Regions from separate parts of the Enterococcus saigonensis genome, predicted to be linked through region 2. Evidence: a T-box and tRNA genes for the amino acid it is inferred to sense, from the RefSeq annotation. Region 2 holds a T-box; the other regions hold tRNA genes.
The links. The T-box of region 2 lies ahead of argS (arginine--tRNA ligase). A T-box ahead of a tRNA ligase gene usually reads a tRNA of that ligase, here a tRNA-Arg.
Positions count from the first base shown of each region.

Region 1: it has a tRNA-Arg gene. The T-box ahead of argS (arginine--tRNA ligase) is inferred to sense a tRNA for this amino acid. The anticodon was not compared.
Region 3: it has a tRNA-Arg gene. The T-box ahead of argS (arginine--tRNA ligase) is inferred to sense a tRNA for this amino acid. The anticodon was not compared.

Region 1 covers NZ_AP022822.1:1,861,585-1,864,872, reverse strand. Annotated here, with positions in the region: gene rpoN (RNA polymerase factor sigma-54) at 1-1,313, opposite strand, end outside; tRNA gene EsVE80_RS08855 (tRNA-Arg) at 1,366-1,437, shown strand; gene EsVE80_RS08850 (sugar-binding transcriptional regulator) at 1,828-2,865, shown strand; gene gap (type I glyceraldehyde-3-phosphate dehydrogenase) at 2,903-3,288, shown strand, end outside.
Region 2 covers NZ_AP022822.1:1,159,883-1,163,170, reverse strand. Annotated here, with positions in the region: gene argS (arginine--tRNA ligase) at 28-1,719, opposite strand; T-box leader at 1,855-2,049, opposite strand; gene arcC (carbamate kinase) at 2,246-3,190, opposite strand.
Region 3 covers NZ_AP022822.1:1,037,955-1,041,242, forward strand. Annotated here, with positions in the region: gene EsVE80_RS04855 (GNAT family N-acetyltransferase) at 17-1,174, shown strand; tRNA gene EsVE80_RS04860 (tRNA-Arg) at 1,207-1,280, opposite strand; gene EsVE80_RS04865 (DUF7916 family protein) at 1,351-2,283, shown strand; partial or broken gene EsVE80_RS04870 (Y-family DNA polymerase) at 2,340-3,288, opposite strand, start outside.

The sequences.
Region 1 (3,288 bases), 700 kb from region 2:
CGTTTGCGCTTACTTGAACTAGGAATTTTCAATGCATCACGGTATTTTGCTACTGTTCGGCGCGAAATGTCAATTCCTTCTGCTTTTAGTAAATCAACTAATTTTTGATCGGAGAGCGGTTTACCTTTATCCTCGTTGTCGACCAGATCTTTCAGACGTACCTTAACGTTATCAGTAGATAAATCTTCACCACTTTCATTTTGAATACCAATTTTTTGACTGAAGAAGTGCTTCAATTCAAAAATGCCAAAATCTGTTTCCAAATATTTTCCATTAACGGCTCGGCTAACAGTTGATTCATGAATGTCCAATTCTTCAGCGATGTCTTTTAAGATTAAAGGTTTAATCGGACGATTTTCATTTAAAAAGAATTCTTGTTGGTGAGCAATAATCGCTTGACCCACCCGTAAAATGGTATCACCACGTTGTTGTACCATTTTTTTTAGGGAGTCAAAATCTTGTTTTTTCTCATTTAGATATTTCTGCGTTTCTGCATCAGCTTTTTTTGCCATCTCGTCAAAGTAGCTTTGCTGAAAGTGCATTTCTGGCATACCGCGACGATTACTGGTAATTTTAATTTTCCCAGTATCACTTATTTTGACGGTTAAATCAGGAATAATATAGAGGCCATCGGTGGTGCCAAAACTCGCTCCAGGAGTTGGGGTGAGGGTCTGAATATAATCGAATACTTCTTGTACTTCACTAACCGGAATATTTAAATTTTTGGCTAAGTCAGGCCATTTGCGATTTACCAGCGCTTCGAAATGTTCCTCTAGGATAAGATAAGCTAAATTTGGTGCCGAATCATCTCGTTCGGTTTGTAACATTAGGCATTCTTGGAGATTACGGGCACCTACACCGGCGGGATCGAGTTGTTGAACTAGGGTTAAGGCATCCAAAACCTGTATTTTGGTAGCTTTCATTTTGGTGCTAACTTCATCTAAATCAATGGTTAAAAAGCCGTTTAAATCAACGTATTCTAATAAAAATAAAACGATGTCACGTAAAAAAGTATCACGATAGTTCAAGTGGACTTGATCAATGAGATATTCAAATAAGGAAATGCGATTATCTGGAATTTGACTCAGATAATTTAATTCTTCGCCACTGGAGGAACGTGGTTTAGAGTAGGTTACAGCATAATTGGCTTCAGAAACTTCTATTAATGGATTTTCCATTGCTTGGGTTTCGACAAATTCTGCTAATTCATCAATTGAAAATTGTAAAACCTGAATGGATTGTTGTAATGACTGTGTCATAGCAAGCTTTTGCGATTGTTTTTGCTTTTGTGAAAAACTTTGTTGAAATTTCATGTATTTTCCTCTTGATTTTATTCTAATTATTAGCTAAACTAACATATGTTCGGCGCTCTTAGTGTAGTGGATATCACGTAAGATTCCGGTTCTTGAGACAGGGGTTCGATTCCCTTAGAGCGCGTTATGGCATCTTCTAGCTAGGAAGATGTCTTTTTTTTATAAAATTTTCGTTATAAAGCTACTGGAGTTATTTTAACATTATTTTCTGTGGAATTGAATATTTCTGAAATGATTATTCTTTTTTGTGCTCTAATAAAAAAATGAGAGGAACGTTGAAGCTTTGTGTGATTTATCACTTGCTATTCTAGCAAGCATTAAAACGATTAAAAAAAGTAACTATTTTTTGATGTTTTTTTCTTGTGCTTTTTAGTTGCACAAAGGTTACGAAAATGGTAGTATTAGCTCCGTAAGGTTAAGTAATTTGACTTGCAGTAAATTTTTTTAGGCTTGATGGGTCGAAATAGGTCTAAGGTGGACGTAATGTGTCCATCTGTAAAAAAGGAGAGTAATCATGCTTGATGACTTAAAATTGATTGAAGCAGTTGCTCCTGATATCCTACATGTTTTGCAAGAACGCTACAAAATATTGCGTAACATCTACTGGATGCAGCCTATTGGTCGCCGTAATTTAGCAGATAGTTTAAACATGACTGAACGGGTGCTACGAACTGAAACAGAATTATTGAAGCGATTAGCTTTGATTGATGTTACGAAAAGCGGCATGAGCTTAACTAAAACAGGTGAAAAAGTTTTCACTGATTTAGGAAAAGTCATGGATCAACTTTTTGGGATGCATCAGTTGGAAAAACAATTAGCTAAGCATTTTGGTATTGCGCGCTGTATAATTTCTGCTGGTGATAGTGACCGTCAAGAAAAAGTCGTGAAAAATTTTGGCGAAAGTCTAAATGAATCTTTGGATGTGCTTTTACCTGAAGGCAAGAATATTATTGCGGTAATGGGTGGGACAACTATGGCCCAAGTTGCTGAATGTTTGACCAACCTTGAAAGTAATGAACGACATAACCTTTTTGTACCAGCTAGAGGTGGTATTGGGGAGGCTTTGACTGTACAAGCTAACTCAGTTTCTGCTATGATGGCTATGAGGTCTAATGGGGAACATCGGGCATTATATGTCCCAGAACAATTGAGTTCTGATACGTATCGTTCATTGATGAAAGAGCCCTCAATCCTTGAAGTCTTAAACTTGATAAGCCAAGCCAATTGTGTTATCCATAGTATTGGACGAGCATTGCATATGGCTGCTAGACGTAAGATGAGTGAAAAAGAAATATTGATGTTAAAACAAGCCAACGCAGTCGCGGAATCATTTGGTTATTTCTTTGATGAAGCGGGGAAAGTGGTATATAAAGTGCCACGAATTGGTTTGCAATTAAAGAATTTACAAACAGTGCCACTTATCTTGGCTGTTGCTGGAGGCAAAAGTAAAGCCAAAGCAATCAATGCTTACATGCAAAATGCACCAAAACAAACGTGGCTTCTCACTGATGAAGCTGCTGCTAATGAGATTTTAAAAGGGGAGACCCTTTAAAATAAAAAACCTGATTTTCATAAGGAGGAAATCTTTAATGACAGTTAAAGTAGGTATCAATGGTTTTGGACGTATCGGACGCTTAGCATTCCGTCGTATCCAAGATGTAGAAGGAATCGAAGTAGTTGCAATCAACGACTTAACAGACGCAAAAATGTTAGCTCACTTGTTAAAATATGACACTACTCAAGGACGTTTCAACGGAACAGTTGAAGTAAACGAAGGTTCTTTCACAGTAAACGGTAAAGAAGTAAAAGTTTTATCTAACCGTAACCCTGAAGAATTACCTTGGGGCGACCTAGGCGTAGATATCGTGTTGGAATCAACTGGTTTCTTCACTTCTAAAGAAAAAGCTGAATTACACTTAAAAGGTGGCGCTAAACGCGTAATTATTACAGCTCCTGGTGGAAACGACGTACCAAC
Region 2 (3,288 bases):
TTATTTTTCAAGTTGAAAATATTTTTATTACATTTTTTCAGGAGCGTGCAATCCCAATAGCCGTAAATCTTCTTTTAATAAAACAGTAACTGCGTATACTAACGCTAAACGAGCTGCTTTTTGATCATCATCTGCTAAAATTTTCACATTCGCATAATATTTATTAAATACCTGTGCCAATTTAATTGCGTGTTTAGCAATAACAGATGGTTCATAATTTGCAGCTGCCTTTAAGATTGTCTCTGGGTATTGTTGAATCAATTTAACAACTTCCCAAGCTGCTTCATCATTCAATTTATAGTTTGCAGCTTCACTTGGTGTGAAATCAGCTTTCGCCAAAATACTCATGGCGCGCGCGTGCGTATATTGTACATATGGCCCTGTCTCACCTTCAAAACGTACAACTTCTTCTAATGTGAAGTCAAACGTATTTAAACGATCATTTTTGAGGTCATGGAAAATAACAGCACCCACACCAACTTGCTTTGCAACTTCATCTTTGTTCTCTAAATCAGGATTTTTCTCAGATATTTGTTCTTTAGCGGATTCAATCGCTTGATTTAATACTTCCTCTAATAGAACAATTTTGCCTTTACGGGTAGATAATTTCTTACCGCCTTGCGTGATTAATCCAAACGCAATATGATGCATATCATCAGACCAATCAAAGCCCATCTCTTTTAAGACTGCTTTCAACTGTTTAAAATGATAACTTTGTTCATTTCCAACAACATAAATGGATTGCGCAAAATCATAAGTGCGTTTGCGGTACAATGCGGCTGCTAAATCACGGGTAATATAAAGTGTGGCACCATCTGACTTGCGAATTAATGCTGGATTTAAATCATAAGTAGATAAGTCAACAATTTCAGCACCACGATCTTCTTTTAATAAATGTTTTTCTTCTAACAATTCAATAATTTCATCCATCTTGTCATTGTAAAAAGCTTCACCATTCAACGAGTCAAACTTTACTTCTAACATGTCATAAATTTTATTGAATTCTTTCATGGATTCATCACGGAACCATTGCCATAAAGAAACAGCTTCTTTATCACCGTCTTCTAGTTTTTTAAACCACGCCCGCGCTTCATCGTCTAATTCAGGTTGTGTTTCAACTACTTCATGGAACTGCACATATAAACGCAGTAATTCATTGATTGGTTCGGACTTAACTGCTTCTTCTGATCCCCATTTTTTGTAAGCAACAATTAATTTACCAAATTGCGTACCCCAATCCCCCAAATGGTTAATTCGGATTGGATTGTAACCAATTTTTTCCATAATAAAGCCAATTGAATTTCCAATGACCGTTGAACGTAAATGGCCCATTGAAATAGGCTTAGCAATATTTGGTGAAGATAAGTCAATTGGTACATTACGATTTTCACCGATATTAGCATCACCATAATGTTCTTTTTCTTTTATTACAGTAGCTAGAACTTTTTCTGAAATAGCGCTCTTGTTCATAAAAAAGTTTAAGTATGGTCCAACTACTTCAATTTTTTCAAAATTCGTCTCATCAATTTTTTCTGCTAGTTCTGGTGCAATTTGTTGTGGCGCTTTTTTATATGCTTTAGCTAGAGCAAAAGCCGGGAAAGCGACATCCCCATGATCCGCAGATTTTGGATTTTCCAGTAATTTTTCAATTTGTTCCATTGTTAGATCATCTTTTAATACATCATAAAGTGCTTTTGCTACGACATCTTTATTGTTCATCTGATATCCTCCTTAGATTAAAATGAGTTAAAAACTCATCAGTTACCTTTATTTTACAATTTAATAATCACCATGGCCACTTAGAGCTTTAGTTATTTTTGATTTTGCCAATAAAAAAAGCCCCTAACGATAATCGTTAGAGACGAGACTTCCCGCGGTACCACTCTTGTTGTTTGAATACTCAAACCAGCTTCTCTATAACGGTAGATTGCCGTCTGCTATAAACAGATTTTCCCAAGTGCGCTTCTTATCCGTCTTCTTGTTTGGCTTACACCATCCCAAACTCGCTTAATTTCCAACAAATAATACTCTCTTGTTCACAAAATCAATTATTAAACTGACACCGATTATAACAAATACTTTTTTTTCTGGCTAGTCTTTTTATCCTCATTTCAAATAAAAAAAGTATTTTCTTTCAATTATTTGTTTTAATTTGTATTTTTACTAGTCATATTTCAAAAAATATCCCCACTGTACCCTAAAGGAGAAAAATGCACAGCAGAGATATTTTTTAACAAATTAATTATTAATCCGCAACCACTATTGTACCATCTTCATTAGCTAATAAGTTTTCAATATTTTCTAACGAGGTAATGATTGCTTTGCCTTCAGGACGCGCTTCAACAAATTCAATACATGCTTGTACTTTAGGCAACATGCTACCAGGAGCAAATTGATCTTCTTTAATATACTGCTTCATTTCTGAAACTGTTACACGTTCTAGTTTCTTTTGGTCTGGTTTTTGATAATTTACATAAACATTATCAACACCTGTCAAAACGATTAAAAGATCTGCTTTAATGATTTCAGCTAGTTTTTCAGATGCAAAATCTTTGTCGATGACAGCTTCGCGACCTTCTAAGCCTTTTTGTGTTTCGACAACTGGAATACCGCCACCACCAACCGAAATTGTAACAACGCCTTGATCGACTAAACTTTCAATGACGCGTGCTTCTTTGATTGAAAGTGGTTTTGGTGAAGCAACAACTTTTCGCCAACCTCGTCCTGCATCTTCTTTAAAAGTAGCATTACCAGTTTGCATTTGTTGTTTGGCTTCTTCTTCAGTAAAGAATGGGCCCACAGGTTTGCTTGGGTTATGAAAAGATGGATCATCTTCTGCCACAATAACTTGTGTCACTAAAGAAACAACATCTTTGTCAATGCCTTTTTCTTTTAAGATAGCACCCATTTCATTTTGCAACCAGTACCCAATTGAACCTTCTGTCATAGCTACACAAGTATCTAAAGGCATAGCTGGTGTTTTTTCAGAATCAGCAGCTGCTTGTTGAATCAATAAATTTCCAACTTGTGGACCGTTACCATGAGAGATGATTAGTTCATCACCTTGTTCAATAAATTGTACTAAATATTTTGCAGTTTCTTTTAATGCATTTTGTTGTGCTTGGGCAGTAGCATCATCAGATAGGATCGCATTCCCGCCTAAAGCAACAACAACTTTTCGCTTTGCCATAATTATCGCTCCTCGTAAGAAATTTTGACAGTTTTTAGAAACACCAAAACAAGCCAGCTCTTTTGACAGGCAAAAGGCTCAAAGAACTGACTCGTCTT
Region 3 (3,288 bases), 120 kb from region 2:
AAGGATATTTGGAACAATGATAAAAATTCAAAAAGAGTTTCAACAAGAAATGTTTGATTTAGCCGCTTATGCTTTTTCTCAAAATAAAAGTATAGAAAAGGCAGAGCGTTTTGAGTATTTAGCGCAAAAATCGCAAAATTATGGTTCATTTGCCGATAGTGTATTGGCAAGTCAAGTAATGGCGACTCCTTTTTTAGTCAATTTTTGGAATCAAACACTGAGAATGACTGGAATTGGGTATGTTTCCACTTATCCAGAGTTTCGTAAGCAAGGGCGAATTGACGCGATTATGGGTCAAATGCTACAGGATAGTTATAAGGAGAAAAGGCACTTATCTTACTTGGCTCCTTTTTCTTATCCTTTTTATCGTCGCTATGGGTATGAGTCGGCCTTTTTACAAATTCGTTACGAAGCATCAGCAGAAAAATGGCCGTTTGGTGGGCGATGTCAAGGCAGAGTCCAACGTGTTTCTTTTAGCGAAGCAAAAGGTGTACTCAAAGAGATTTATCAAAAAAGTTGTCAAAGTCAAAAAGGTGGTATCTTAAGAGAAGAATGGTGGCTGCGTTACAAGTTTGATTTGCATAAAGATTTAAAGTTTGGCATATACGTACAAAATGATCAGCACGAAGGCTATGTTGTGTACGAAATTATAAACAATAAATTGGAAATTATTGAATTGGTAGCCTTAACACAACCGGCTTTTGTCGCATTACACGATTTTATTAAGGCGCATTACGGGACGGTAAATACAATTACTTGGACGCAACCTTTTGATGGAAAAACAGCGATACTAGAAGTGAGTGATCCACAAGTAAAAGTTGAAATTTTACCTTACATGATGGCACGCGTGGTGAATGTTGCTGCTTTTTTACAAGCGTATCCTTGGCAAACGAAGATTACCGATAGCTTTGCTGTTGAAATTGTAGAGGATAGTTTTTTAGCGATTAATAATGGCTGGTATGAAGTTACCACAGACGGACATGTTACGCGGGTGGAACAAAGTAATTTACCTTTTTTAAAAGTGTCACCACAAATTTTCACTCAGCTATTTTTGGGTAGTGTAAAATTAGATGATTTACTTCTATCAAAAAAACTAGCTATTACAAGCGAATTAGTTCCTTTGCTACAAGAGCTCTTACCAAAAGAGATGCCCTTATTAGGAGATTACTTTTAAATAAAAAAAGAAGCCCTAAAAGGACTTCAAAACGTTCCCGACTGGAATTGAACCAGCGGCCTGTCGCTTAGGAGGCGACCGCTCTATCCGACTGAGCTACGGGAACTTCAGTACTGTTATATTTTAGCCTTAAGTGATAAAGGATGCAAGTCGTCTATAAAGAAAGAGGAAGACAAATGGTAAAAAGATTAATTAGTGCAAATTATAGTGATGTTAAAAAAATGAGTGCACAAGAATTAAAGCAGTCAATTAAAGCAAGTGAAGGTCGTGTAATTGTAACAGAAACCGTTGTACAAACAATTCCGCAAGCAATGGATGTGACAAATGCAGAGGTAGCAGCAGCATTTGGAGCAGATTTAATTTTGTTAAATGGTTTTGATTGTTTCCGTCCGGTAGTGTTTGGGATGCCTGGTTTAACACCAGAAATGATTTTTGATGAGAAAACAGTAATTGAAAATCCAATTCCAACTTTAAAAAAATTAACAGGTAGACCGGTTGGCATTAACTTAGAACCAATTCCTGCTGATTTGGATTTAATGAGTGAGCAAGTCGTCATTTCTAAAGGACGAACAAGCTCGCTTGAAACAATTCAAGAAGCTGAAAAATTAGGGGTAGATTTTATCTGCTTTACTGGAAATCCAGGTACTGGCGTAACCAACGATGCCATTGCCGATGCTGTTGACATGGCCAAAAAACATTTTTCTGGTTTAATCATTGCTGGAAAAATGCATAGTGCAGGATCAAGTGAGCCAGTTGTGACAAAAGAGGCTGTAACTGCCTACGCCAACGCGGGAGCAGATATCTTATTATTGCCAGCTGTCGGAACAATACAAGGGTTTTTAGAACAAGATTTAATTGAAGCAGTAAAGTTGGCAAAAGAAAATGATTTACTAACGATGACTGCCATTGGTACTAGTCAAGAAAGTGCGCGCCCAGAAACATTACGGCAAATGGCAATTACTAATAAAATTTGTGGCGTTGATTTACAACATATCGGAGATGCTGGTTATGGTGGTATGGCTCCAGCGGAAAATATTTTTGAGATGTCAGTTGCAATTCGTGGGATGCGTCACACCATTAACCGCGTGGCTCGTTCCATTAACCGCTAAAAAACAAGTCTAAAAAAACCACTTTTTGTAAGTTTCATTTACAAAAAGTGGTTTTTTTATAGACCATCTAACCCGCCAGCTCCTCCGTTGTGGCCACCAACCAAATGGCTACGAGCTAGACTGCGGGCTCCTTCCAATTTACTAGTTGCATGAATGATCGCAGCAAAACCATATTTTTCTCGAATTTTATCGATAATTTTATCCAACCGTTCCGCATTTATTTGAGTTTCTGGGGAGGTAAATAAATTCAATTGTTTTGCGTTTGTAAAAATTAATTTACTGTAACTAATTCCCACGTGACGAACAATTTGACCAGTATAATATTTACGAAAGATTATAAGGCAGTAATTAACCAATTCTTTTGTGTTATCAGTGCCTGTAATTTTCATCTGGTGAGAAAAGCTTTCTTTTTTACTGCCACTACTGGCACCGATGTATAAAGATATACACTGGGTTAGACAATGATGACGGCGAATGCGCGCAGCAACTTGTTCAGCCATTTCTTTTACTACAATTTCAATTTCTTTTTGAGTAGTATAATCTTTTGGTAAAACTTGACTGTTTCCATATGATTTTTCTTTGGGGGAAGGGCCTTTTTCAGAAATAATAGTACGGTCGATACCATTTGTGTGGTAGTAAAGTTGTAATCCTAGAATTCCAAAGTGATTTTCAAGCATAATCGGATCACTGTTGGCTAATTGTTTGACAGTATCAATTCCTAAGTTATAAAGACGTTTTTTCATACGATTGCCAATCCCCCAAAAATCTGTTAACTCAGGGATAGACCAAACTTTTGTTAAAACATCTTGATAGCGAATTTCAGCAATAAAATTAGGGTTGTGTTTCGAAAAATTGTCTAATGCTAGCTTGGCTAAGAGTGGATTATCTCAAATGCCAATGGATAAAATTAGACCCAATTTTTCTTTTACTTCATTTTGAATATGATGAGCTAAACGCATCCTCTTCATGTAACGTGATTCACTTTTATTTGAGTAAAATAAATTC